4 regions of the Desulfovibrio sp. Fe33 genome follow, and region 2 is predicted to be linked to each of the others. Evidence: predicted binding sites of a transcription regulator. Region 2 holds the regulator's gene; each other region holds the start of a gene.
The links. The regulator sigma-54, encoded in region 2, starts transcription at its own class of promoters, with help from an activator protein. The targets are predictions, from matches to a motif close to CTGGCACGGNNNNTGCTT.
Positions count from the first base shown of each region.

Region 1 (7,162 bases), on a different contig from region 2:
GCCAAGAAGATTCTCGACATGTAACGTCGAATCACTCGCGTTGAAAAACGAAGGGGAGGACCGAACGGCCCTCCCCTTTTTCGTCGTTTCCGCTCCGCGAACCGACTTTACGGGCAGCAGGCGGGCTCATCCTCGCGCGACATGTCCACGCAAAGAATACGATGCCTGCCGCTGCTCTTGTGATAGAAGACGTGTGAGATGGTGATGCACAGATTGCCGGAGGCCAGGGAGATGTATGGCCGGGTGGTGAACTTTTCGAGCCCCGCCTGGATGGGCAGGAAATATTCCTTGAGCGAATGGTCTGCCCCCACCTCGGCGGGTTCATAAAGGAACCGCTTGCAGGTCGTGAGCCGCCGCTCATCGCAGACAGTTTCCGATATCTGGTTCCCGCGCATGTCGAGAACGTAAAGGCATTCCACCACATCATAGGTTTCGATGAAACCGGCCAATGCCGGCCCCGTGTCCTTGGCGGGCGTTTCGGCCAGCGACTGGCACATGGTCAGCACGATCAGGTCGTAGCTGGAATAGAGCCGCTTGGCGTCGGCAATCTGCTGGGTGCGGTTCTCCCGATGCCGCTCAGCCAGCGCATCGACCTTGGAGGACATGCCGGGCACCGCGTCCAGCCCCGGCGCGGGCCGGGCGAAATAGAATCCCTGGAACACGTCCACCCCGTTGGAGAGCAGGCACATGGCCTCCTCGGCCGTCTCCACTCCCTCGGCCAGAACCAGGCAGCCGAGTCGGTTGGACATCTGAACGAAGCTGCGGACCACCTCCAGTTTGTGGAAGTGCCGGTCCACGGCGCTTACCAAAGAGCGGTCCAGCTTAATGACGTCCGGCTTGAGAATGGGGATGCGGTCCAGATTGGAAAATCCCGCCCCCACATCGTCAAGCGCGATAAGGAAGCCGCGCTCCCTGTAGAATCGCACGAAAGTTATGAGGGCTTCGATATCCTCGCATCGGGACTCGATGATTTCGATGATGACGTTTGCGGGACTGATTCCGCAGCGGGCGACCAGGTTGAGCAGATGGCAGGAGCCGCGCGTCTCCTCGTTAATGCAGGAGGCGTCGATGTTCATGGAGAGCATCAACCCCTTGTCCCTTCTGTGAAGAGCGGCGAAGGATTCCGCCGCGTTGGTTCGGCAGGCCCGGTCCAGGGCGAGCCGGGATGCCCTGTCCCGGGCCTGCTCGAACAGCAGGGTAGGAGGTATGATTTCTCCGCTTTGGGGGTCGAACCCCCTGCTCAGCGCCTCCAGCCCGACGACCGCCTTCCTCTTGAGGGAGACCTGGGGCTGGAAATGCGTGACCAGGAAGCGATTTTCAATGATCTCTTGTATGTCAGGCACTTCGGTCAACCTTGAAATATCTTGCCTGTCGGCCGTTAACGCTTTTGGTTCCGTGTGCCTTGCCGCTTTTTTGCCGGGGCGGCCCGATCGGGCCGCCCCGGCTATATTGTCGCAATCCGCTCTAGAGAATCCCGTCCTCACCGGTCCTGATGCGCAGGGCCTTGGTCAGTTCGGTTACGAAGATCACGCCGTCGCCCTCGGTGCCGGTCTGCCCGGAGGCCAGGATGGCTTCGATCGCCTTGGCTTCGAAATCGTCGTTCACGCCGATTTCGAGACGGACCTTCTTAAGCAGGTTCACTTCCATCTGCACGCCGCGGTAGGTTTCGGTGAACCCCTTCTGGCGTCCGGAACCGAGGATGTTGGTCACGGACAGGGAATAGATTTCCTTGGCGTACAGGGCCTGCTTCACGTCGTTGAGCTTTTCGGGCCTGATGTATGCAATGATGAGCTTCATTTTATTATTCTCCTTGAATGATCTCTGGTTGCGCTTCGACTACTCGTTGCTGAAGAGCTGGAAGCCGTTGTAGGACTCGGAGCCGTGCTCGGCGATGTCCAGACCCTTGAGCTCCTCTTCCTTGGTCACGCGGATGCCGAAGATCGCCTTGACGATGTTCATGAGGATGAAGCCGCAGCCGAAGGCCCAGACGAAGAAGGTGCCCGCGCCGATGAGCTGCACGCCGAGCTGTCCCATGCCGCCGCCGAAGAACAGGCCGCCGTCGGTGTTGAACAGGCCGCAGGCGATGGTGCCCCACGCGCCGCAGACGCCGTGAACCGAAGCCGCGCCGACCGGATCGTCGATCTTGAGGACCTTGTCGATGAACTCGATGGACATGACGACCAGCACGCCCGCCACCAGGCCGATGAGGATCGAGGGGCCGGGAGTGACGGTGGCGCAAGGTGCGGTGATGCCGACCAAACCGGCCAATGCGCCGTTCATGGTCATGGAGATGTCGGGCTTGCCGTAGCGGAACCAGGAGATGAACATGGCGCCGAGGGTGCCGCCGCAAGCCGCCAGGGAGGTGTTCATGGCGATCAGGCCGATGGTGTCGTCGGCGGTGGTGGTGGAGCCGGGGTTGAAGCCGAACCAGCCGAACCAGAGGATGAAGACGCCCAGGCCTGCCAGCGGGATGTTGTGACCCGGAATGGCCTTGGCCTTTCCGTCCTCGGAATACTTGCCGATGCGCGGGCCGAGCACCAGGGCTCCGGCCAGGGCGACCCAGCCGCCCACGGAGTGGACCACGGAGGAACCGGCGAAATCACAGAAGCCGAGGGCTTCCAGCCAGCCCGCACCGTCATCGCCCAACCACAGGGAACCCCACGCCCAGTGGCCGGAGATCGGGTAGATCAAACCGGAAATGACGATGGAAACGACGATGTAGCTGCCGAACTTGGTGCGCTCGGCCATGCCGCCCGAGACGATGGTGGCGGCGGTGGCGGCGAACACGGACTGGAAGAACCAGAAGGTGTAGGTCCACATCATGTCGCCCTCGGCCACGCCGCTCAGCGCGTATCCGGAGGTGCCTATGAACCCGCCCGCATCCAGGCCGAACATGACGGCGAAGCCGAACAGGAAGAAGACGATGGACCCCGCCGCGAAGTCCAGGAAGTTCTTCATCATGATGTTGCCTGCGGACTTGGCCCGGGTGAATCCGGCCTCGACACAGGCGAATCCTGCCTGCATAATCATGACCAGGCAGGCGGCGATCAACGTCCAAAGGATGTTGGCGTTGGACTGGGTGAGCAGCTCCACGTCCTGGGCATAGGCGAAGGTGGGGGCCAGGGTTGCCGCCAATACGGCCGCGCCGATGGCGAGCCTCTTGGAAACATGGGTCGGGGACTTTCTCGAAAACATTGCGATACTCCTCTTTGAATGGAATGCGTTTCTAACCTGCCCTCCTTCTATCAAGAGTCGTGCCAAATACGTTTTTTGTCGCTATTCATGTAAAATCGCCACTTTCCAGCGATTAAAAATAGCTCATTTTTTGCATTTTTGTCATAAAGTACATTTTTGCAGGGTGGAAAATGCATCAAAATTGTCAATTTGTAAAAAAATGTCAAACCACACAAAAATGACCGCCGGTCGCGAACTTATAATACATATAACGCTATCTCCTTGAAATCGTAACATATCTTTTTGTTGACAGACTGGCCCCATGGGTGTAGCTCTAGAAGCCATGAAAACCTCCATCGTTACCTCCGCATACTTTTCCAACTTTTACTTTTGGTATTGGTATAGCCACGCTCGCGGGCTTGGAAGAGGCGCTGTGTAACCTTTTGGTGGATCACACAACCGATAGATAACTTCTTCAAGGGCCGCGGGCGAAAGCCGGCGGCCCTTGTTTTTTTCACCGGCCGCCGGTCCAGCCCGGCTCCTTGAGGAAACAAACTTCAGAGGAGAAACAACATGCACATCGGAAAAGCCATCAGGTTGGAGCGCATCTTCAACCGCAACACAGGCAGGACCATCATCGTCCCGATGGACCACGGCGTGACGGTCGGCCCCATCGACGGACTGGTCGACATGCGCGAGGCGGTAGGCAAGGTCGTCGACGGAGGGGCCAACGCCGTCATTGAACACAAAGGTCTCGTCCGCTGCGGCCACCGCGCCGAAGGCAAGGACATCGGCCTCATCGTCCACCTCTCCGCCTCCACATCCCTCTCCCCCTTCCCCAATGCAAAATCCCTGGTCGCATCCGTAGAGGACGCCATCCGGCTCGGCGCGGACGCCGTGTCCATCCACTGCAACCTCGGCGACGAGACCGAAGCCGCCATGCTTAACGATTTCGGCAAAATATCCTCCGACGCATCCAACTGGGGCATCCCGCTCCTGGCCATGGTCTACGCACGAGGCCCCAAGGTGGACAACGAATACGCCCCCGAGATCGTGGCCCACTGCGCCCGCGTGGGCACCGAACTGGGCGCGGACGTGGTCAAGGTCAACTACACCGGCGACATCGAGTCCTTCTCCCGCGTATGCGACGCCTGCTGTGTCCCGGTAGTCATCGCGGGCGGCCCTAAACTCGACAGCACCGAGGCGTTCCTCCAAATGGTGCACGACTCCCTGGAAGCCGGAGGCGCAGGCCTGTCCGTGGGCCGCAACGTCTTCCAGCACGACAATCCCACCCGCCTGGTGGAGGCGCTGAACATGGTCGTCCACAACGACGAATCCGTCGAGGCCGCCCTTAACCATCTCAACGCATAGCGAAGCAGCCATGAAAAAAATCATCCTCAAGTCTGTGCCCTTCGACAAAAACCTCGTAACCCTGGCGCTCGAATCCGGCGTGGACGCCGTCATGGTCGAAAAGGACCACGCTGAAGCGGTCAGGGCGCTCGGCCGCGTCACCGTCATCACTCCCGAGGACATGCCCGTCGTGGAACTGACTGAAAAGGCGGACGAAGACGCGGCGGTCAAGGCGATCAAGGCAGGCAAGGACGTCGTCCTCAAAAAAGGTTGGGAAATCATCCCCGTGGAAAACATCCTCGCCCAGGTGGAATCCCTGGCCCTGGAATGCGAATCCCTCGACCGCGCCCTGCTCGCCGCCGGAATCCTCGAACGCGGCTGCGACACCATCGTGGTCCTGCCCGAAGGCGGAGCCGACCTGAAGCGGATCATCGCCGAACTCAAACTCTCCCAGGGAACCATGGAACTGCAAACCGCCATCGTCACGGCCATCGAGCCCACCGGCATGGGACACCGAGTCTGCGTGGACACCATCTCCATGCTGAAAAAGGGACAGGGGATGCTCATCGGCAACTCCAGCGCCTTTTCCTTCCTCGTCCATGCCGAAACCGAGTCCAATCCCTATGTGGCCGCACGCCCCTTCCGGATCAATGCGGGCGCGGTCCACGCCTATGCCCAGATGCCCGGCGACAAGACCACCTATCTTGAGGAACTCGCGGCAGGCACGGACGTGCTCATCGTGAACGCGAACGGGACCACCTCCCTGGCCACCGTGGGCCGCGTCAAGGTCGAAGTCCGGCCCATGCTGCTCATCACCGCCGAGGTGAAGACCGGCGACAGGACCAAGACCGGCCAGGTGTTCCTGCAAAACGCAGAGACCATCCGCGTGGTTTCGGACAAAGGCGAGCCCGTGTCCGTGGTCACGCTCAAGGTCGGCGACAAGATTCTGGTCCGCACCGACGAGGCCGGACGCCACTTCGGTATGCGCATCAAGGAAGATATCAAGGAAGGCTAGGCCAGGCCCCATTTCCCTGGTTCCCCTGACGATTCGGTGAACGCGGGGATTGAGAAAATGCGTTCGATGACGCATTATCGTAATGAGTGACACGAATCCGCGCAAAGACATGGCGATGCCGACGGCGCACGGACTCGACGAAAGCGCGAAAACACCTATTGGAAGGGTCGGAGAAAGCACCCGCCGCCCAAGGCGGTACACAAACGCCCGAAGGCGCTCCTGGAGAAGACATGGCTGACACGAAAGACCAAAACGATATTCCCGACCTCGGGGAACTGCGGGATTCCATCGACTCGCTGGACAAGCGGATCGTGGACCTGCTCAATCAGCGGGCCAGGCTGTCCCTGAGCGTCGGCCGCTACAAGGCGGCCAAGGGCGAATCCATATACAAGCCGTTCCGCGAGCAGGAAGTGATGGACAAGATCGCCAATTCCTCGCCCGGCCCGCTGCCGGACAAGCACCTGCGCACCATCTACCGCGAGATCATGAGCTCGTCGCGCCACCTCCAGCGGCCCGAACGGGTAGTTTATCTCGGCCCGGAAGGCACCTTCTCCTATTTCGCGGCGGTCGAGCATATGGGGTCGTCCGCCTCCCTGACCCCCAAGAACAACTTTGAAGAGATATTTCGGGCCGTGGCCGAAGAAGGAGCCGAGTTGGGGGTCATCCCGCTCGAAAATTCCATCGAAGGCACCGTTGGGCAGGTGGTGGACCTGTTCATGAAATACAAGGTCTACATCCAGGCCGAGGTTTTCAGCCGCATCAGCCATTGCCTCATTTCCCGGGCCGATAAGGTGGAGGATGTGGAGGTTATCTACTCGCACCCGCAACCCCTTGGCCAATGCCGGGAATGGCTCCACTCCCATCTGCGCGACGTCCCGACCATCCCCATGGAGTCCACGGCCGAAGCGGCCGAAGCTGTGGCGGGCAAAAAGGCCGCCGCCGTGATCGGACACCGCAAGCTGGCCGACATGCACGCCATGAACATCCTGGCCGAATCCATCGAGGACTTGCCGGACAACTGGACCCGCTTTGTCATCATCGGCGCGGCCCCGTCCCAGGAGGACAAGCGCGACAAGACCTCCATCCTGTTCACCACGCCCAACCGGCCGGGCGCGCTGGCCCGCGTGCTGACCACCCTGGCCCACCAGGGCATCAACGTGACCAAGCTTGAATCCCGTCCCTTCCGGGGCGAAAAATGGAAATACGTCTTCTTCGCCGACCTGGCCTGCGATCTGGGCGGCGACCGTTACCAGGACGTATTGGACGACATCCGCGACCAATGCCTTACACTGCGCGTGCTCGGCACCTACCCCACTCAGGAGGAACTCCAATGACCAAAGATCCGATCATCGTCAACGCTCCGGCCAGCAAGTCCCTCTCCCACCGCACACTGATCGCCGCCACCCTGGCCAAAGGCGTGTCCCATATCAGTTCGGTCCTCGACTCCGAAGACATACACCGCACCCGCGACTGCCTCACGGCCTGCGGGGCCGTCATCGAGGAAAAGGACGGCAAGCTGGTGGTCACGGGCATGGAGGACGGCCCGAAAGGGGCCAATGCGGACGGCAAGCACAAGGATGAGACACCTCGGGAACTGTTCATGCACGAGTCCGGCACCACCTG
Region 1 covers NZ_JAQKGU010000008.1:42,612-49,773, forward strand. Annotated here, with positions in the region: gene PSN43_RS11225 (glutamate synthase-related protein) at 1-24, shown strand, start outside; gene PSN43_RS11230 (EAL domain-containing protein) at 108-1,343, opposite strand; gene PSN43_RS11235 (P-II family nitrogen regulator) at 1,465-1,797, opposite strand; gene PSN43_RS11240 (ammonium transporter) at 1,837-3,195, opposite strand; gene PSN43_RS11245 (2-amino-3,7-dideoxy-D-threo-hept-6-ulosonate synthase) at 3,748-4,545, shown strand; gene PSN43_RS11250 (3-dehydroquinate synthase II family protein) at 4,556-5,539, shown strand; gene pheA (prephenate dehydratase) at 5,770-6,873, shown strand; gene aroA (3-phosphoshikimate 1-carboxyvinyltransferase) at 6,870-7,162, shown strand, end outside.
Region 1: the regulator sigma-54 is predicted to act here: its motif matches at 3,244-3,261, upstream of PSN43_RS11240 (ammonium transporter).

Region 2 (7,162 bases):
CGGCTTGGGAACGCACCGGCTCAAGGAGCTGCTTTTCCTTTTCAAGGGCCTGTTCCAGCCCGAGATTACGGCACTCGAGCGGATGCGGACGGCGAGTCGTGGCGTAACGGCGAACCAACTCGGCCATCTTAGCCTCAAGGAAAAGGACTTGCGGCGTGATGCCGAGTTCCCGGAACCCTTCCAACGCCTGTCCCCATCCGTCAACGAACTCGAACTGGCGAAGGTCCATGCCGAGCGCCAGGCCACGGTATTTGGTGTCGAATTTGAGAATGAGATCGGCGAGTTTGGGCGACATCTCGGACGGCAGTCCGTCGATACAAAAGAACCCGAGGTCCTCAAAAACCCGAAGTGCGGTACTCTTGCCGGAACCGGAAAGTCCGGTAACGATGACCACGGGGAATGAATTGTTCGACGTCAAAGGAGCCCACCCTTCGATTTAGACGCTTTTGAGGAGAGACCAGAGGGCCTCGAGATCTTCGGCCGCAAGAAACTCCTTGCGAAATTCCTCGTCCTTGAGAAGGCGGGATATCTGGGCCAGGACGCGCAGATGCATACCCGCCACCTGTTCCGGCGCGAGCACCAGGAAGAAGATATGGCAAGGACTGTGATCGAGCGCCTCGAACTCCACGCCCTTCCGGCTGCGCCCCACGACCACGATAACCTTCTCCAGGTCCTCGAGCTTGCCGTGCGGGATGGCGATGCCATCCCCGATGCCTGTGGAGCCGAGTCTTTCTCGATCGAGAAGGACACGGACCGCCTGGTCCGTGTCCATCTCTGGATATTGCTCGCCCAAGGGGGCGACTAGTTCATGCAACACGTCCGATTTGTCTTCGGACTGCAATTCGGGAAGGATCAACTCCTTCGCCAGGTAGTCACTGAGTTTCATGCTTAGTTACCGGGGTCGATCAGTCCGTAATCGCCGTTCTTTCTCTTGTATATGACGTTAACGCCTTCGGTTTCCGAATTGCGAAACACCAGGAACTCGTTATCAAGGGCATCCAGCTGCATGGCGGCCTCGTCCACGGACATGGGCTTGGGCTCGTATGCATCGGTGCCGACGATGGTGGGAGCGGAACCGCTGCCGTCCTCGAAGGACAGGTAGTTCATCTGCACCATTTTATTCGGACGCGCCTGTCTGGGGCGGTTCTTCATCTTTTCCCGCATCTTGCGGAGCTGGGCTTCCAGCTTGTCCAGGACCATATCAATGGTGGAGTACATGTCTTCAGAGTCTTCGTAGGCCGAGATATGAATGCGATCCGAATTCAGGATCACATCCGCCTTATGGCGGAACTTATCGACCAGCAGGTTGACCTGGAGATCTGCCTCCGCATCGGAAACGTACTTTGCTACCTTTTCAAAACGCTTTTCCGCGTACCCCTTGAGGTGATCGGAAGGCTCGAAATTCTTGAAAGTGAAGCTGATGTTCATACGCTGCCTCCTGGTTGTGTTTGCGGCAAGCAGAATCTAGAAATACTGCTTGCGTTTCGAAGACGAAGGAATGCCCATGGCCGAGCGGTATTTGGCGACCGTGCGCCGGGCGATGTTCACTTCCAGCTTTTCCTGGAGGATTTCGCCGATTCTCTCGTCGCTGAGCGGTTTCTTCGTGTCTTCTTCTGAGATCATTTGCTTGATGAGCGCCTTGACGCTCTCCGAACCCACCTGGGAACCGTCATTGAGGTCCAGGGCCGAATTGAAGAAGAACTTCAACTCGAAAATGCCGTGAGGAGTCGAAACATACTTGCTGGTAGTGATCCGGCTCACGGTGGACTCGTGCATCTCTATATCTTCTGCCACCTCCTTGAGGATCAGGGGTTTGAGCTTTGTCACGCCTTCCTCGAAAAAGGCTCTTTGGAATCCGACAATGCTTTCGACTACTTTATACAGGGTTCGCTGCCGCTGGTACAGACTTTTCATCAACCATGCGGCGGAACGCATCTTTTCCTGGAAATATTCCTTTTCCTTGTCGGCAGCGCCCTTCATGGAATCCATGTAGAAGGTGTTCATCTGCAAACGGGGCATACCATCCTCGTTGAGGATGATGACGAAGTCGTCACCGTATTTGTAGACGAAGACATCAGGGCTTACGTAATGCGGCTCGGTGCTGGAAAAGCTGGCGCCCGGCATGGGGTCAAGGGTCTGGAGCAAATCCAAATAATCCTTGAGCTCCTCCATGGAAATCTTGAACTTGCGGGCGAGAGGCTTATAGCGGTTCTTTTCCAGGTCTTCCAAGTGGTCCTGCACCAGGGAGACAAGAATCGGATCGTCATAGCCCAGGACTTCCATCTGGACCAGAAGACACTCCTGAGGAGTGCGCGCCCCCACTCCCACCGGGTCGAGATGCTGGATGCGGGTGAGAACGCTCTCGATTTCCTCTTCGGAAGCCTGAACCATGGCGGCTATCTCTTCCATGGAAGCCTGAAGGTAGCCGTTGGAATCGAGATTGCCCAGAATGACGTCACCAATCGCCAACTCGCTTTCCGTGAAGCTGGAAAGACGCATCTGCCAATTGAGATGGCCTTCCAGGGAAGGCTTGGAAGCGAGCCGCGCCTCGAAGGAAACACCCTCTTCCGGCATTTCCAGGTCGCGTGACAACGCCTGCTTGGAAGTGGAGGAAAATTCGCCGAGATAGTTCTCCCAATCCGCGTTCCGAACCAACTCCTCTTCCGCCTGGGACTCGGTCAGGACCTCGGTCTTGTCGGGCACCTCGGTTTCCGTTTCCGTTTCATCCAGGAAAGGATTCTCCAACAATTCCTGCTGCACCGTCTCCAACAGTTCAAGACGGGAGAGCTGCAGCAGCTTGATGGCCTGCTGCAACTGAGGCGTCATGACCAGTTGCTGCGAGAGCTTGAGCTGTTGTCGAAGTTCCAATCCCATGATTCGTCACTCACTTAGGGTTGTGTTTATCGGCTGACGGATAAAGAAAATTTTTTTACACAGCCTGCCATTTCTTTCGATTGAACTATGCCACAACGAATTAAAGGATGCAACACCATGGTGATAACATCCTGTTTCTACTGCCAATCCATCGGGCACTATATGGCATGAAAAAAGTGTACCAACCTTTGGGTACGGTGTAAATCGAGAAAGCTAAAAAAAGATTCGGTCTTTGGATTAGAGCCGGAAGTCTTCGCCCAGGTAAATCTGGCGGGCTCGGCTGGACTTCACGATATCGGTCGGAGCACCTTCCAGGATGACCGTACCCTCGTAAACGAGGTAGGCCCGGTCGCAGATATTCAATGTTTCCCGAACGTTGTGGTCGGAAATGAGGATGCCGATCTCCATGGACTTGAGCACGGAGATAATCTCCTGAATGTCGATAACGGCAATGGGGTCGATACCTGCGAACGGCTCATCGAGAAGAATGAACTGTGGGTCGAGGATCAGCGCCCGGGCTATTTCCAGCCTGCGGCGCTCGCCGCCGGACAGGAACATGGCCGCCTGATCCGCCAGCTTGGTGATGGTGAACATCTCAAGCAGCTCGTCCGCCCTGGCCCGCTGCTCCTTGGAAGTCATGGAAGTCTGTTCGAGGATGATCTCCAAATTCTGGCGCACGGTCAGTTTCTTGAAGATCGAGCTTTCCTGCGGGAGGTAGCTCACCCCGAGCCTCGCGCGTTCGTGCAGAGGCTTGTCCGTAAGCTCCTTCCCGTCAAGGGTCACAACTCCGGTGTTGGGCCGCACGATGCCTACAAGCATGTAGAACGTCGTGGTTTTTCCCGCGCCGTTTGGCCCGAGCAGACCGACGACTTCCCGGGGGTGAAGCTCAATGTTGATGCCGTGCACGACCTCTTTCTGGCCGTACCGCTTGGACAGGTTGGTTGCGCGAAGACCTTCGCCCATCTATTGCACCTTCACGTTGCCGGGAGTCATGAAGATGGCCTTGACGCGCTGCTCGCCACCGATGACCTCGGACCGGTCGTCCTTGATATGGAAATTGATGACTTCGCCCGTCAGGGAATTGGGACCGTCCTGCAATTTGGGATTCTGCTCCATCTTGAGAAGCTGCGGACCGACCATATACGTCAGCCTTCCGCAGGTCCCCTCGGTATTCCCCTTCTTCGCCCGGACATTACCCTCGGCGACAATACGCTCAATGCTGTCGGCCGAGAATTTTCTCTGCCCGCTCGCCAGAAGGTAGGCCGAAAGCTTGTCGGCCCAAAGGGTAAGCTCGCCGTGAATGGCGACCACATTGCCCACAAAGGAAATTATCTTGCCCGCCTCGTCGTAGGTCATGCGATCGGACGTGATCTTTACCGGCACACGGCTTGGATCAATGCCCACCTGCACCGGCGCGGGCGGCGGAGTCACGGCAACAGGCGCCTTGACCTCGCCTTCGCCGGAGTCGAGTTTCGGAGCGGCAGCGGGCGTCGGCTCAGCCTTCTTCACCTGGACTGTCTTGAAATATTTTGCGTTGGCATACCCGATGGCTTTGGACAGGTCCCGCTCCTGTTCTTCAAGCTTGAATACGGCCACCCATCCATTTTGCGGAAAGTCGGTCCTCACCCGCTCCCCCTTGGTCAGGGTGACCACATGAGCGGAACCCGGCGCAGGCTCCTTGCGGACATTGAGGTTGACAGTGGCTTCGGACACATTACCCCAATCCTGGGCCATGGCTCCTGCCGGAACCAGGAGCAAAACCAGCATCAGCAAAAGAACCGTTTGGCGAACCGTATTCAGCAACGTCTTATTCCTTGTCGTCTTGCAAAGGGCTTCCATCCAGCCCTTCGGGGGCCAGCAACGCTTCCACGCCGCCCGCGGCCACCAGTTGTCTCGTGACAAGATCGATCTCCAGGGCCTTCGCCTGGACGGTCATGTCGGGACGACGCAACGAAACGCCGCCCTTGAGGTACACCTTACCTATCGCCCCCACATAATCAAGCTGCTGCGCGTCCAGGGCCAGATCTCCGAATCGACCGCGAACCCTGTCGTACAACGTGAGGTTGTCATTTCCCTGGTCCACCTCGCCGCGCTCGGACTGGACATAGACCTCCTGGCGGTCATCGCCGAAAAAGGCGGTGAGCTGGGGGAATTCCACGGCAATGACACCGAGCTCCTGATTATATTTCGCGCTCTTGGCCAGGAGTTTCCAGTCCAGACTCCCCTGCTTGCCCTGCACCAGTTCGATGTCCTCGGCTGAAATATCGGCGTCGGCGAACATGGCTTCGCGGGACACAGGGGCATGGTCTGCGGCGTCATTCGATTCCAGAATGGGATCGGAAAGAAAGAGTTCGTTGACGCCTACGCCAAGAAGCAGCCCAAGAGCGAAGATGACGAGCAGAATCAGAGCCGGACGGCTTTTCATCTAATCCACCCAGTATTTGAGGGCTTGTTCCTTGAGGCCCTTGGCTTCGAGGATGAAAGAGATGGCTTCGCGAACCGCGCCCTCCCCGCCTTTGCGAGTGGACATCCAATCGGCTGCCTCGACCACCTCGGGCACGGCATTGGGCACGCAAAGGGCCAAACCGGCGCGCTTCATCACCGCCAGATCGATCCAGTCGTCGCCCATGAAAGCGGCTTCGCTCGGATCGACACCGGCCTTTTCGCATATCTCCTCAAACAGCGGGAGCTTGCGGTGATGGCCTGCGTAATAGAATTTGATGCCCAGCTCCCGGACTCGATTCTCCACAGGAGCTTGGTTCAATCCGGTAATGACCCCAATCTCAAGCCCCATTGCCTGGGCCACCTTGATTCCGAGACCATCCTGTACATTGAATCGCTTCATGAGCAGGCCGTCTTCGCCATAATAAAGGCCGCCGTCGGTGAGCACGCCATCGACGTCGAGCACCAACAGACGGACTTTCCGCGCCAGGGCGGTCACGTCAGCCACGATTGATCTCCCACAAGGCCAGAAGTCTTTTCAAAAGCCTCTCCACCTCGGCGAGCGGCAGGCTGTTGGGACCGTCGCACAGCGCCTTGTCCGGGTTCGGATGGACTTCCATGAACACGCCGTCCGCCCCGGCGGCAACGGCGGCCGAGGCCAAGACGGACACGTATTCCCGCTGTCCGCCCGAAGCTCCGCCCAACCCGCCGGGAAGCTGAACCGAATGGGTGGCGTCCATGACGACGGGAACACCGAACGCCTTCATTTGCGGAATGGAACGCATATCCACGACCAGGTTGTTATAGCCGTAGGTGGAACCCCGCTCGGTCAGCCAGACCTTGTCATTGCCGACGGACCGAATCTTGTCCACCACGTTCCTCATGTCCCAGGGGGCCAGGAACTGCCCTTTCTTGACGTTGACCACCCGACCCGTTTCGGCCGCGGCCACCAGCAGGTCGGTCTGACGGCACAGGAACGCCGGGATCTGCAGGACATCCGCCACTTCGGCCACAGGCGCGGCCTGTTCCGGATGATGAATGTCCGTGACCACGGGCAACCCTGTGGTCCGCTTCACCTCGGCCAGGATATCCAGGCCCTTTTCCAGGCCAGGGCCGCGAAAACTGGTCACGGAGGTCCGGTTGGCCTTGTCGAAGGAACTCTTGTAAATGATGGGGATATTCAGTCTCGAAGCCAGTTCGGCGAGCACGCCGGCGGTTTCGAGGGCTATTTCCCTGCTCTCAATGGCGCAGGGTCCGGCCAGAATGAACGGGCCGGACCTGCTGACTTGATAAAGGTCCGCCATAGACTACTTCTTGGCCTTCTCGTCCTTGGCCGCCTTGATGAATTCCCGGAACAGGGGATGCGGCTTCATGGGGTTGGACTTGAATTCCGGGTGGAACTGGCAGCCCAAGAACCACGGATGACCCGGCAGTTCGACAATTTCCACCAGGGACTCGTCGGGAGCCGTGCCGGACAGAACCATGCCGTTCGCTTCGAACTGTTCGATGTACTTGTTATTGTACTCGAAACGATGGCGATGCCGCTCGTCGATGTTCACGGCCTTGTAGGCCTCGTAAGCCTTGGTGTCCTTCTTGAGCTTGCAGGGGTAGGAACCCAGGCGCATGGTGCCGCCCTTCTCGGAATCCTCGCAACGGGTCTCGGTCTTCTTGGTCCGGAAATCGTACCACTCCTTCATCAAATAGATGATATTGTGCGGGGTGGTCTTGTCGAACTCCTCGGAGTTGGCGCCTTCCAGGCCGATAACGTTGCGGGCGAACTCGATGCAGGCACACTGCATACCCAGGCAAATACCGAAGAACGGGACCTTGTTCTCGCGAGCGTACT
Region 2 covers NZ_JAQKGU010000003.1:60,177-67,338, reverse strand. Annotated here, with positions in the region: gene rapZ (RNase adapter RapZ) at 1-418, opposite strand, end outside; gene PSN43_RS05410 (PTS sugar transporter subunit IIA) at 437-886, opposite strand; gene hpf (ribosome hibernation-promoting factor, HPF/YfiA family) at 889-1,428, opposite strand; gene rpoN (RNA polymerase factor sigma-54) at 1,465-2,874, opposite strand; gene lptB (LPS export ABC transporter ATP-binding protein) at 3,112-3,837, opposite strand; gene PSN43_RS05390 (LptA/OstA family protein) at 3,838-4,641, opposite strand; gene lptC (LPS export ABC transporter periplasmic protein LptC) at 4,682-5,299, opposite strand; gene PSN43_RS05380 (KdsC family phosphatase) at 5,300-5,824, opposite strand; gene kdsA (3-deoxy-8-phosphooctulonate synthase) at 5,817-6,620, opposite strand; gene PSN43_RS05370 (CTP synthase) at 6,624-7,162, opposite strand, start outside.

Region 3 (7,162 bases), on a different contig from region 2:
GCCGCGCAAGACAGGGCGAACGCCGCCAGGCGTTGCGGCAAGCTTCGGTTTTCCATTGTTCTCTCCTTTTAATGACTATGGAGGGGGGCGCGAACGCCCCCCTCCGCTTTAGCGAGGGTATCCCTTCCCTGGGGCCTGCGTTAGATCTTGGCGGTGATGTCCGGGAACACCACGTAGAACATCAGGTAGGCCATGAGCAGGGTCAGGGCCAGGTTGAAGGACTGGCCGCACACGTACAGGATCAGCGGCTTGCCGCCCTTGAAGTAGTGCTTCAGCTCACGGAAGTTGGTGGCCAGGCCGATGGCGGCAAAGGACAGGCAGAAGAACCAGCCGCGGAAGATGCGGGAGAAGCCGCGCAGCACGCCCTGGTCGACCATGGTGAATCCGGCGTCCGAGCCGATGGCGGCGTAGACGATGGAGAAGATCACGGAAGCGGTCAGGAAGCCCAGCACGAACTTCGGGAAGCGGTGCCAGATTTCAATGGCGTGAACTTTCTGGCCCTGCACGCAATCAACGCGGGTGCACCAGTAGATGGCGATACCGAAGGCGGTAACGCCGATCATGACGTTCTGGATCATCTTGATGGTTGCGGCGACGTACAGAGCCTTTTCAGACAGGAACGCACCGGCCGCGGCCACGGCGCCGGTGGCGTCGATGGTGCCGCCCATCCAGGCGCCGCCCAGAATGTAGGGCATACCGGTGGCCTTGATGACGGCGGGCATGAGCACCATCATAATGGAGGTGAAGACCAGGGACAGACCGATGGACAGGGTCAGCTCCTCTTTCTTGGCCTTACAGGCTGCGGCGGCCGCAATGGCTGCGGAGGTGCCGCAGACGGACATGTCGGCGGAGATGACCATGTTCAGGGTCTTGGACGGCATCTTGACGACCTTCTGGCCGAAGATGAACGTGGTAATCAGGACGACCGGGGTAACGACCCAGGCGACAAAGATGCCCGGGATACCGATGGCGATGACCTTGTTGAACAGCACCTCGGCGCCCAGCAGCACCAGGCCGGTCTTGATGAAGAACTCAACCTGGAGAGCCTTCTTGGCCCACTCCGGCGTGCCGATGGTGTTGGAGATGAGCAAACCGATGGCGATGGCCCAGGCGGCGTAACCGATGCCGTACTGCTTCATGGTAGCCTGCCCGGCCATCACGTATGAGAGCACGGCTACGGCAAACACCAGTCCAAAGCCCTTGAGGAACTTGACCCAATCGCCGTCAATAAACTTGATGCCGATGGCGAAAATGATACCGAAGCCGACCAGCATCAGGAGCAAACCGGGAAGCAGGTTGAACGGCTTGTTGCCGATCTTCTTCTTGGCGGACGCCTCCTTGGAGCGGGATTTCAGCCAAGTCTCGATGGAGGACGAAGCCTGGGTGTTCAGCTCGGCGCTCTTGAAGCCGGCCTTCTCGGCCGCAACCTGCGCGGCCAGAGCCTCGGTCTTGGCCGCGGCGGCGGCCGCCTTGGCGGCCTCATACTTGGGCATGGCCTTGGCGTTCTTGATGTCGGCCTGCTCCTGAGTCTGATAGAAGGAGTTCAGGGGGTTGGTGGACCAGCTCTTGGGCTGAGCCATCAACGCGGCGATGGTCTTGCCGATGGGCTGATTCTTGGCCTTGATCTTTTCCTTGGCGGTCTGAGCTTCGTACCAGGCCACGGTCTTGAACGGGGCGCGGGCTGCTTCCTGCTCCATGATCGCATTGGCCTGGATGAACTTCTCGTTCATCTCCGCAGGCTTGTTGTTGAAATAAATGATGGACCCCACGATCAGGATCAGAAATCCCAACCAAATGGCCCAGTAATCCTCTTTTTTCCAGAGGTCGGACCAGGAGCTGGTCGCCTTGTCGACGACCACCTCGGCGTTCTGTTGGACAGCGTTATCAGCCATTTACTAAAACTCCTCAATAAAGCAGTTACTCTTCAGTCGAACCGTCCCCCCGGACGATCCGATGGAACCAATTCGCTTTCTCCAATGAGCAAATGCCGGGCCACTTTCTCAATACGCAGCAACATACTGAAATAACAATATTACTACAAAACGTCACGACAGAATATGCAAACACGACTTTGCAGTTTCGCAAGCGTCATTGTCACTTCGACTTTGCATTGCCCTTCCGCAAACCAAAACAAGCGCCAAAGACGCGATCGGGGGACGGGGCGGGGGGCGGTAATCCACTGAACAGACGGCAATCTCCAGGCGCGGGCTGCCTGGCCTTTCAGAATCGGACCTGCTAGAGAAACGCGATGTTCAGCACGTATCTTCTGGGCGCGGCAGCGATCATGACCGCCTATGTCTTCCGGCGCATGGACGGACTGCCCTTCCTGGGCTCCCTGACATGCAGAACCCGCATGGTCCTCGGCCTGTGCGCCTGGCTGTTCATCATGGTCGCCCGATACGTGGGCAGAGCCAACTTCGGCCAATGGTCCATCATTCTCGAAAGCGTCGGGCTCAGCCTGCTCATCACCCTTTTCCTGGCCGCCGCCCTGCTGGCCGTTGTGGACGCCGCCACCTTCTTCGGCCGGTTCCTGCCCGCAGCCGCCCCCAGACTTCGCCGTGCGGCCTTCGCCCTGGCCCTGGTCCTGTCGGGCGCGGCCCTGGTCCAGGGAATGCGCGCGCCCATCATCACTGAATATGAGGTCGCCCTGCCGGGCCTGCCGGACGAGTTGGACGGAATCACCGTCGCCGCCGTTTCTGACCTCCACGCAGGCACCCAGCTCGGTCCGGATTGGCTCAAGACGCGCGCGGACCAGATCATGACCCTCAAGCCGGACATAATCCTGCTCCTCGGCGACATCGTTGAGGGACATTCCCGGCAGTTGAACGCGCTCCTGCCCGCCCTGAGCACCCTGCGCGCTCCGCTCGGCGTCTATGCCGTGCCGGGCAACCACGAGAATCACGGTTTTCCGGAAAAGGCCCTGCGGCTGTTTCACGACGCCGGGTTCACGGTTCTGGTGAACAGATGGGATTCACCCGCGCCCGGACTGGTGGTGGCCGGAGTCGAAGACCTGAGCACCCACCAGGGCAGCCAAGCGACCAACGACCCGGTGGCCGAAGCCCTGGCCGACCGCCCGGCCGGGGCCACAATCCTGCTCTCCCACACGCCGCTGCGCTACGAGGAGGCCGCGTCCCTCGGGACCGGACTGATGCTTGCCGGACATACCCACGGCGGCCAGATATGGCCCTTCAACTATGTTGTGAGACTGAGTTTTCCGCTGGTGGAGGGAAGGTTTGAAATCGGCCCCATGACGTTCATCGTCACCCGGGGAGCGGGCGTATGGGGTGCGCGTATGCGTCTTTGGAATCCGGGAGAACTGCTCAAAATCACCCTGCGCGCCGACTGAGCGCGTCCCGCCCGTCCAGGCCGGGACCGCGCGTCCTTCGGCGCGATCATCAGCCCCGCAACCTACCCGCAGCCGAGAAGCGCGTGTTTCTCCGGCGACGGCTCATCTGCGCAAACCGAGGACCCGACTCCGGCCCTGGACAAACCGGACACGGCCAGATGCCGCTGGATGGCCTGCTGCTCCTTGAGCCAATCGGGAGCGATCTTCCCGTTTTCCACAGCCATGACGGTGTCGCCCAGGAAGAGGGCCTCGTCCAGGTCATGGGTCACATGCAGGATGGGTATGTTCAACTCGCTTTTGAGCTCCTTGAGACAACTGCGCAGATTCCGCCGGTTGGCCACATCCAGGGCTGAAAACGGCTCATCCAGCAGAAGCAGCACAGGGTCCCGGGCGAGGGCCTGGCAAAAGGCCGCCCGCTGACGCTCGCCGCCGGAAATGGCCGACGGCCGACATGATGCCAGATGCCTGATGCCGAACATGGACATGAGTTCGTCCACCCTGTCTTCATCGGACGCGGCAAAGGCGACGTTCTTGCGAATGGTCAGATGCGGAAACAGAGTGTAATCCTGAAAGACCAGACTCAGGCCGCGCTTCCGGGCGGGCACAAAAACCCGCTTTGCCGCATCGGCCCAGACCTCTTCTCCGAAGGCAATCTTTCCCGAATCGGGCTTCTCCAGTCCGGCCAGAAGACGGACCAGCGTTGTCTTGCCCGCGCCCGACGGGCCTATAACCGCGGTCAACTCGCCCGGGGCGCAGGAAAAAGCCAGATCGAGATCAAAATGTTTCAGCCGTTTGGTCATTGCGACATCGAGCATCAGGAACGCCTCGCATTGATCTTGTTTATTATCAGAAGCACCACGAAGCAGACGGGAATCAGGGCCGCCGACATGCGGAAGGCGTCATCGAAGCGCAACGCCTCGACGGCCTCGAAGATCGCCACCGAGGCTACCTGGGTCTGCCCGGGAATGCTGCCGCCCACCATGAGAATGACCCCGAACTCGCCCAGGCTGTGCGCAAACACCAGGATGGAAGCGGCGGCAAGGCCGCCCAGGCAGTTCGGCAGCACAATGCGGAAAAAGGCGGACAACGGCGACAGCCCGAGCACGGCCGCGCTTTCGAGCAGCCTCGGATCGAGCTTTTCCAGCGATGCGCGCAACGGCTGGACGGCGAACGGCAGATTAAAGACGAGCGACGCCATCAGAATGCCCGCGAAACTGAAGACCAGCCGGTTTCCTGTCAGATCCTCCCAAACGCCGCCCATGAACCCGCGCGGCCCCATGACCACGAGCAGGGCGAAGCCAAGCACCGTGGGCGGCATGACCATGGGCAGGGTAATCACGGCGTCGAGCAGGCTTTTACCCCTGAACCTCCCGAAGGCCAGAAGACTGGCCAACGGGGAGGCCGCCACGGGAATGAGCAACATGGTCCAGAAGGCCAGCTTGGCCGAAAGAATCAGCGGAGTCCAATCCATGGGCTACTTGTATCCGTACTTGAGCTTCATCGCCTGCACCTCGGGAGAGGACAGGAAGTCAACAAACTGGGCCGCCGCGTCGGGATGCGGAGCGGACTTCAGCACGCAACCGGCCTGAATGACCGGCGGAGCCTGGTCCACCACCACGAAACAACCCTTCCGTCCTTCGTCGGTGAAAACAGAGGAGTAGGCGCAGAAGCCCACGTCGGCCGAGCCGGTGGAAGCGAATTGGAAAGTCTGGGAAATGGACTGGCCGAAGACGAGCTTGGGCTGCACCTCGTCCCAGGCGCCAGCTTTCTGCATGGCCTTCATGGCCGATGTGCCGTAGGGCGCGGTTTCGGTGTTGGCGATGGCAACACGCTTGACCGCCGGGTTGAGCACCGTGGCCTTCCAATCCTCGCCGCAGAAATCCTTGTTGGCGGACCACAGGACCACCTGTCCCATGGCGTAGATGAAGGGTTTCTCGGCCAGGCCGTCGGCGTACAGCTTGTCGGGGCGTTTCTCGTCGGCAGCCAGGAAGATGTCGAACGGAGCGTCATTGACGATCTGGCCGTACAACTTGCCGGTGGAGGCGTAGGTGGCCTGGGCGGTCAGCCCGGTGGCCTTCTCGAAGGCGGGAATGATCTCCTTCATTACCGGCGTGAAGTTGGCCGCCTGGGCGATAAGCAGGTCCGCGGCGGAGGCTCCCGAGGGAACGAGGAGACACAAAGCCAGCACCAATGAGCAAATGCGTTTCATGACGACTCCTGAACTAGTGTTTTTTAGTGTTTCGGACAGTACGGGATCTCGCCTCTTTGGTACGGACATTTCCGCATTGCGGACAAGTCGATCACGCGAACACCTAAAATCGTGACAATACAACCCACCTCCGCCCTCGGCCAGCACCTTCTCTCAAAAAAAGATTGAAATAAAGCTTGCAAACGAAACTTTTCTCTTATAAACAGACTCTTCCTGAACGTGCCGAAGTGGTGGAATTGGTAGACACGCTAGGTTCAGGGTCTAGTGGGAGTATTCCCGTGGAAGTTCGAGTCTTCTCTTCGGCACCATGCTAGTACAAGGGTCGCGACCGACAGGTTGCGACCCTTTTCATTTGCCTCCATCTTCTTCCGCCCTCCGCCTCAAAATACCGACGCTCGACAGCCTTGCCTCTCAATGGACAATCGATGGTGTTTCGACTACATGCGAGGACGCGGCCTGTGCTCCGCGCCCCAGCACACGGGACGGCTGAAACCGACGGCAGTCGGGCTACTCCCGTGGTCCTGCCTCAACGACGGACCAAGCCTTCGGGCGCAAGGAAACGGACCTTTGCATTTTTTCACGAAAATGAAGCGGGTTCCGTATAGTAATGCGCAAAATAGCCGATACTGTTCTTGTCAATACATTCAAAGACGTTGAGGATTCCATGTTCGCCAATTTGAGCTTGAAGTTGAAAGTGCTGGCCCTGGCCCTGCTCGGACCGGTCATCGTCGCAACCGTACTGTCCATCCACCAGGCCATCCAGATTCGCAACGACGCCGAAAACGGCATTGTCCAGCAAAGCCGGGCGCTCATTCTCATGGCCGAGGCCGCCCGCAACGAGATGGCCAAAAAGCTGAACATGGGCATCATGGTCCCCTTCGACCAACTCGACACCCGGGAAAAGCTCCTCGAATCCATCCCGGTCATCACGGCCATCAACATCGCCAAGCAGAAGGCCAAGGAACTCGACTACAATTTCCGGGTTCCCAAAGTGGCCCCTCGCAATCCGGTTAACAAACCCACCCCCATCGAGGAAAAGGTGCTGGCCGAGCTCAAGGCCAAGAACCTCGATGAAAAAATTCTCATTGAAAACAACGAAATACGTTACTTCCGGCCCATCCGCCTGACCAAGGAATGCCTGTACTGCCACGGCGACGCCAGAGGCGACCGCGATCCAGTCGGCGGCATCAAGGAAGGCTGGAAGGAAGGCGAAATCCACGGCGCGTTCGAGATCATCACCTCCTTGGACCAGGTCAACGCCAGCGTGTTCACATCCGAGCTGTACGCCGCCCTGGAAACCACAGCCGTACTTCTGGCCGTGGGCATCCTGGTCTGGTTCCTGGTCAAGCTCATCATCGTCGGACCGCTCTTCCGCATCCGCACCTACGCCAAGTCCGTGGCCGACGGCGACATCGACGCCGAGCCGGAGGGACACTTCGCCGCCGAACTGGGCGTCGTGAAGGAAGCCATTCAGACCATGGTCGGCAACCTCAAGGCAAAAATGCTCGAAGCAGCCCAGAAGCAGGACGAAGCCGAGCACGCCCAAGGCGTGGCGGAAACGGCCATGGAAGCCGCCAAGGCGCAGGAAGCACGAAGCAACGAGTTGC
Region 3 covers NZ_JAQKGU010000006.1:174,017-181,178, reverse strand. Annotated here, with positions in the region: gene PSN43_RS10100 (hypothetical protein) at 1-56, opposite strand, end outside; gene PSN43_RS10095 (YeiH family protein) at 141-1,892, opposite strand; gene PSN43_RS10090 (metallophosphoesterase) at 2,249-3,346, shown strand; gene PSN43_RS10085 (ATP-binding cassette domain-containing protein) at 3,409-4,161, opposite strand; gene modB (molybdate ABC transporter permease subunit) at 4,161-4,817, opposite strand; gene modA (molybdate ABC transporter substrate-binding protein) at 4,821-5,555, opposite strand; tRNA gene PSN43_RS10070 (tRNA-Leu) at 5,777-5,863, shown strand; gene PSN43_RS10065 (methyl-accepting chemotaxis protein) at 6,220-7,162, shown strand, end outside.
Region 3: the regulator sigma-54 is predicted to act here: its motif matches at 1,979-1,996, upstream of PSN43_RS10095 (YeiH family protein).

Region 4 (7,162 bases), on a different contig from region 2:
ACCGTGCCCAACGCGGTCAAGGCCGTAACCGAGCTGGACGACATGGTCGCCACCGACCCCAAGGTGGCCAAGCTCATCGACATTTCCACCAGGCTGGAGGGGCTGTGCCGCCACGCATCGACGCACGCGGCGGGCGTGGTCATCTCCAACAAGCCCATGACCGAATACCTTCCTCTCTACAAAGGGAAGAAGGGCGAAATCGTGACCCAGTTCGACATGAAGAAGGTCGAGAAAGTCGGCCTCATCAAATTCGACTTCCTGGGCCTGCGCACCATGACGGTCATCGAAGACTGCCTGGACATCATCCGCGATCAGGGCAAGAAGGCTCCGGACCTGGACACCCTGCACCTGGACGACCCGGACACATACGCCATCTTCGCCAAGGGCGACACCGACGGCATCTTCCAGGTGGAGTCCTCGGGTATGCGCAAATACCTACGTATGCTTCGCCCCGACCGCTTCGAGGACCTCGTCGCCATGCTCGCCCTGTACCGGCCTGGGCCGCTCGGCATGATCGGCTCCCACGGGGTTTCCATGGTTGACGAATTCATCATGCGCAAGCACGGCGAGATCGCGGTCACATACCCCCATCCGTCGCTGGAGGAGACCCTCAAGCCGACATACGGAGTCATGGTCTATCAGGAGCAGGTCATGGCCACGGCCATGGTCATCGCCAACTACTCGCTGGGCGAAGGCGACCTGCTGCGCCGCGCGATGGGAAAAAAGATCGCCGAGGAGATGGCCAAACAGCGGTCCCGCTTCCTCGAAGGCTCGCGGGAAAACGGCATCGACGATGCCGTGGCCAACGACATCTTCGACACCATGGAGAAGTTCGCGGCCTACGGCTTCAACAAGTCCCACTCCGCCGCCTACGCGCTCATCTCCTACCACACCGCCTATCTCAAGGCCCATTTTCCGGTAGAATTCATGGCCGCGCTCATGTCCACGGAAATGAACAACACCGACAAGATCATCATGTACGTCAACGCCTGCCGCGACATGGAGATCACCGTCCGCCAGCCGGACATCAACGCGGGCCATGCGCGCTTCTCGGTCAAGGACGGGGAAATCCTGTTCGCCATGGCTGCCATCAAGAACGTGGGCGAGGAAGCCATCAACGAAATCGCGGCCGAACGCACGGCGCACGGCCCGTTCTCCAACATTTTCGATTTCTGCGAACGGGTGAACCTGCGCCGTGTTACCAAGCGGGTCCTGGAATCGCTCATCAAGGCGGGCGCGCTGGACTGTTTCTCCTGCTCCCGGGCGGCACTGCTGGAGGACCTCGACAAGGCCGTGGCCCTGGGCCAGAAAAAGGCCAAGGAAAAGGAGTCGGGTATGCTCAACATGCTCGACATGCTCGGCGGCGGCGAAAAGACGGACGGCTCCGTCACGCCCACCTGCTCCCTGTGCGAAGAGTTCGACGACCGCGAAAAGCTCCAGCTCGAAAAGGAGGTCCTCGGCTTCTTCCTGTCCGGGCATCCGCTGCTGGCCTACCGCCACGACATGCAGCGCCTGCGCACCGTGACTCTGGAGGAATGCAAGACCATCCCCAACGGCACCGAGGTTCGCGTGGCCGTAATCATCCCGGACTACAAGCAATTCATCACCCGAAAGGGCGACCCCATGGCCTTCTGCACCGCCGAGGATCTGACCACCTACGGCGAAATCACCATGCTGCCCAACGTCTACGCCGAAGCGCGCGAGCTGCTCGACGCCGATCGGCCCCTGCTTGTCATGGGAAAGATCGACGTGCGGGAGGAGCCCGGAGGCCCGGAAGACGCTCCCAAGTCCGCCAAGATACTGGCCGACAAGGTCCAGTTCCTGGCCGACGCGGCCCAGGGATCGGACCAGCCCGTATCCCTTTGGATCGGCGAAAAGAACGCCGTGGACGCGCACCTCAATGCGCTCAAGGTGATTCTCCAGCGATACCCAGGTCCCACCAGCGTGAATCTCGGCATCATCACTCGCGAGGCCGTAATCAACCTGCGGTTGGGCAACGGCTGGAAAGTCTACCCGGGCCGCGACTTCTGGAAGGAAGTGGAGGCGTGGCAGAACGGCGACGCCAAGGCGTACCGCGCCGAGGCCGAAGCCGAGCTGCTGTAGGCCTTTTCCCCATCTGGAGTGTCGGGAATTTTTACACACCGTCGGACAAACAACCTCCTGATATTCGGAGATATACTTTCCGCGCCCGCATCCCCATCTTCGGGTCGGCGTGAACGGCGAGACTTTGTTCGACCGGCGGAAACGTTACTCTCTCAAGAAACGGCACCGTTTTTTGTCCCTTCAACCTATGCAGCGGATAGAAAGAAGCTATCTCAGAGGAGAATGTGTAAACTTTTTTTGAATGTCGACTTTTTTCACACCGCGGCCCACGACAGGCCTATTAAATTAACCGTTATCCCAAATGGTTGTGCGTGGCCCGTTTTTTGCTAATCATTCTCAAAGGCGTAACAGGAATTGTTCCGCTTCAGACTCTTTAGCAAAGGAAAACATCATGAAGAGATTCGTTTTAACCCTTCTTTTCATCTCCGGCATATTCGTCGCCACTCAAACAGAAAAGGCCGAAGCGCTCAATCTGCCCCCCGCGGACTCCGGCTACGCCATGACCTACGGCAACTTCTATTCATACTCCCTGCCCATCCTCAAGGAATTCCTCGGCGACGACTACGATGTCCAGTCTTCCGTCGGCCAGATCAAGGATACCATTGTCATCGCCACCGGCGCTTCCGGGAACCCCGTCAACGAGAACTTCCCGGGCATGGACAATGCGTACGAGACTCCGAGCGGCGCGAGCGGGAGCCCCACGTTCGGCACCGGCACCGTCACCGACCCGCAGCCGGACATTGAAAACGACCGTGAAGGCACCTGGGATGCGAGCATCGCCAGCCTGGTTTCCTACCTCGGCGGGCAGGCCCCCATCTTCTTCTTCAACAACAACCAGTCCGACAACGTCGTTGACGGCGTCCCCCAGCAGGACCTCTGGGTTTGGGCCCAGATCGAGATTTGGAGCTCTTCCGACGACTCGGCCGAGTCCATCTTCTTCGAACTGACCAGCACCAACGGCGACGGTACCGGCGTGTACGGCGGCGACCCCTATGCGTATGAAGCCCACGGAGCGGGATACGTCCCGGCGCTGCCTGACAACCTGCCCACGGCGGGTACGGACTACGTCCTTTCCGGCGGCGACGTCTGCCTGGACGCCGCGATGAGCCCGGTTTCCTGCGACTCGGCCGACGTGGAATATGGCCCCTTCGCGCACAACCTCGGTTCCGACCGCGCGGCATACGCGGTCATCGCTCCCGGGCTGAACGACTTCCTGTTCGCCTGGAACGGCGAAAACAGCCCGTACGACATGATCTCCATCGACATCAACATGAGCTCGCTCAACAGCGGCTACGAACAGGCGTACATCATGCCCGGCACCGCCGGACAGACTCCCCCGGTGCCCGAGCCGGCCACCTGGCTGTTCATGGGCCTCGGACTCGCCGGTCTGGCCATCTTCCGGCGCTTCCGCCGCTAGACGAAACGTCACGGCTTACGAACCATCGCGGCCCCGCCCAGGCGGGGCCGTTTTTTGTTTGTTGACAAACCCCGCCGCGCTGGCAACCATGCGCCATGAACGATTCACTCGACGCACTCAACGAACGACATCGCCGGTTCGTGGAAGAACGCAATTGGCAGAAGCACCAGACGCCCAAGAACCTTGTCATGGCCCTGACCGGCGAGGTCGGGGAACTGAACGAACTGTTCCAGTGGCTCACCCCCGAGGAGAGCCGCGCCATGGACGACGGGCATAAAAAGGCCGTTGCCGAGGAAATGGCCGACGTGCTGATATATTTGGTCAGGCTGGCCGACGAAATGGGTATCGACCTGGTTGCGGCCGCCCACGAAAAATGCGAGACCAACGAGCGGAAATACCCGGCCGAAGCTTTCCGCGACGGACGCATGAGGCCGCACGAATACAAGGAGTCCAGATAATGCCCGGCAAATGGAAATTGACCATCACCCAGGAATTCTCGGCCTCGCACCAACTGCGCAACTACTGCGGCAAGTGCGAGAACATGCACGGCCACAACTTCGGTGTGGAAGTGGTGGTCGAGGGCGACACCCTGGACCCCAAGGTCCAGTACCTCGTGGACTTCAAGGAGTTGAAGCAGCGCACCAAAGCCGTGCTGGAAAAACTCGACCACAAGCATCTCAACGAGGTTGAGTGCTTCACCGAGATCAACCCCTCCTCCGAGAACCTGGCCATGTTCATCTACCGGAACCTCAAGGGCACCCTGCCCGAGAACGTCTCCCTGGTGGAGGTCTCCGTTTCGGAGAAGAATTCGTCCAAGGCCACCTACTGGGAAGAATAATGGCGAGCGAACCCGACGAAAAACGCGGCGAAATCAACGGAATGTCCTACGGGAAGCTCATGACTCTTCTGCTCATCCCCAAGGATAGCCGATCCAATCCCAAACGAATCCTGGGCGGCATCGCCTTCCTGGCCTTTGTCTGCTTCTTCGTGTTCGGCACCATGTATCGCGGCTGCGCGCCCCTGGGCCAGTCCAGTTGCCCGCTGCCCCCTGTGGAACGGACCGTCCCGGACCGAGGCATGGAGCAACCCGCTCCGGCCCCGGGCGGGGAAGGCTAGCCGTGCGCATCGTCATCCAGCGGGTTTCGGACGCCAAAGTCACCGTGCAGGGCGCGACGGTCGGGGAGATAGGCACCGGCCTGCTCGCGCTCGTCGGATTCGGCGGCACGGACAAGGCGGATTTTCCCGACACCCCCGCATGGCGCAAGATACTGGACAAGCTGTTCAACATGCGCGTCTTCCCGGACGAAAGCGGCAAGTTCGACCTCTCCCTGAACGACATCAAGGGCGACCTCATGCTCATCTCGCAATTCACGCTCTACGCGGACTGCCGCAAGGGACGCCGCCCGTCCTTCTCCGACGCCTGCCATCCCTACGTCGCGGAATCCCTGTTCGACAGGTTTACCGAAGACGCACGCAAGCTCGCCCCGGGCGGCTTCGCCACGGGCCGATTCGGCGCCGAGATGCTCCTGGACTTCACCAACTGGGGACCGGTAACCATCATCCTCGATTCCGACGAATTCTAAACCGCGCCGCCTCACTCTCCGCGACCACGCGCCGCCCAGGCATCCCATGTCAGCCAAAACCAAACTCATCGCCGCCCTGACCCTTATCCTGCTGGCCACCTTTATGGCCACCAGTCTGGTCAACTACGCCTTCACCAGGGCCTCGATCCGGGAGGAGCTGCTCAACTCCGCCCTCCCTCTGACCGGCAAGAACATCTACTCGGAAGTCCACGCAGACATGCTTCGGCCCATCCTGGCCGCAATGTCCATGGCCAACGACGCCTTCCTCAAGAGCTGGATCGAATCCGACGAGGACGACATAACGGCCGTGACCCGCTACCTTTCGGACCTGCGGGACAAATACGGCTTCCTGACCACGTTCTTCGTCTCCGCCGCGACCGACAACTACTATTACCAGGACGGCATCCTCAAGAAGATCGGCCCCCGGGACCCGCACGACGTGTGGTTTTACGCCTTTCTCCGCCAAAACGTGGAGTTCGATCTGGACGTGGACACCAACGAAGCCGAGGGCGGAAAGCTGACCATCTTCGTCAACTTCCGGGTCATGAGCGACACCGGCAAACTCCTCGGCGTGGCCGGGGTGGGCGTGAATATCGACAAGGTCACGGGGCTGCTGGAAAAATCGCGCCGCCAATACGGCCGCGAAGTCTACCTGGTGGACCAGGACGGGCTCGTCCAGGTCCACCGCGACACCTCGCGCATCGAGCGCGACTACATCACCGAGACGGCGGGCATCCGGGGCGTGGCCAAATCCATCCTCAAACCGGGCGACGACCCGCGCAGCTTCCAATATGACTGGGAAGGAGAACATTTCCTCCTGTCCACCCGGTACATTCCCGAACTGAAGTGGTTTCTCATCGTGGAACAGAGCGAATCCTCGGCCCTGGCCTCGGCGCGCCACAACCTCATCCGCACGGTGGCCATCGGTCTGCTGTCGTCCATCCTCATCATCGTTCTCTGCACCCTCACCATCAATCACTATCAAAGCAGACTGGAACGGCTGGCCAAGACAGACCCCCTGACCGGGGCGGCCAACCGCCGCGCCCTGGAGGAATCCTTCGACCAGTTCGCCTACAAGGCGATCCGCTACGGCACGCCCTTCTCGGCGGTCATCCTGGACCTGGACAAATTCAAGTCCATCAACGACAGGCACGGCCATCTGGCCGGAGACAACGTGCTCAAGGACGTGGCCGCCACCACCCGGCGGATCATCCGCCCCTCGGACACCCTGGCCCGCTGGGGCGGCGACGAATTCCTCATCCTCCTGGACGGCGGGATCAAGGAGGCAAAAATCCTGTCCGAACGCGTAAGCTGCGCCCTGGCCGACGAACATCGCGAAATTCCTGTCTCCTTCTGCTACGGCATGGCCCGATTCAAGAAGGGCGACACCCTGGAGTCCATGACCCACAGGGCGGATAGGGCCATGTACAAATCCAAGGACACCGCCTGCCGGACCCGGGACCTGTAGACAAAAGCCCACCCGGCCGATAGAGATGGGAGCTATGCAAGAATCCCCGACAACCTGGCCGAAATTCCGCAACGCAACGCCGCGCATCCTGCTGCTCACCAGCCAGTACTTTCTCATCGGCGAGCTGGAGGCTGCCTGCCGCAGGCTGGGCGTGGACCATCTTCTTCTGGACTTCGGGACAAAGGAGATGGACCTCGACGAATTCGTGTCCGCCATGACCGAGGCCTTCGAAACCTTCAGGCCCGACTTCGTTCTCACGGTCAACCACCTGGGCGTGGACCGGGAAGGCGTGCTCGCCGCGCTGCTGCGCCGCCACGACCTGCCCCTGGCCTCCTGGTTCGTGGACAACCCGCATCTCATCCTCGGAGCCTACAAGCACCTGCACGAGGCCCGCACCGCCCTGTTCACCTGGGACCTGGACACTGTGGGTTCGCTCCGGGCCATGGGATTCGAGCATGTTTTCCACCTGCCGCTGGGCGCGGACCCCACCCGGCTGACGCCGCATCGGACCGTCCCCGTGGAGGCGTGGCGCGCGCCCATCTCCTTCGTGGGCAACTCCATGCTGACCAAGACCCTGCTGCGGGCCAGGGC
Region 4 covers NZ_JAQKGU010000001.1:596,997-604,158, reverse strand. Annotated here, with positions in the region: gene dnaE (DNA polymerase III subunit alpha) at 1-2,103, shown strand, start outside; gene PSN43_RS02795 (PEP-CTERM sorting domain-containing protein) at 2,495-3,520, shown strand; gene PSN43_RS02790 (nucleotide pyrophosphohydrolase) at 3,616-3,978, shown strand; gene queD (6-carboxytetrahydropterin synthase QueD) at 3,978-4,358, shown strand; gene PSN43_RS02780 (hypothetical protein) at 4,358-4,636, shown strand; gene dtd (D-aminoacyl-tRNA deacylase) at 4,639-5,103, shown strand; gene PSN43_RS02770 (sensor domain-containing diguanylate cyclase) at 5,150-6,571, shown strand; gene PSN43_RS02765 (CgeB family protein) at 6,606-7,162, shown strand, end outside.
Region 4: the regulator sigma-54 is predicted to act here: its motif matches at 2,415-2,432, upstream of PSN43_RS02795 (PEP-CTERM sorting domain-containing protein).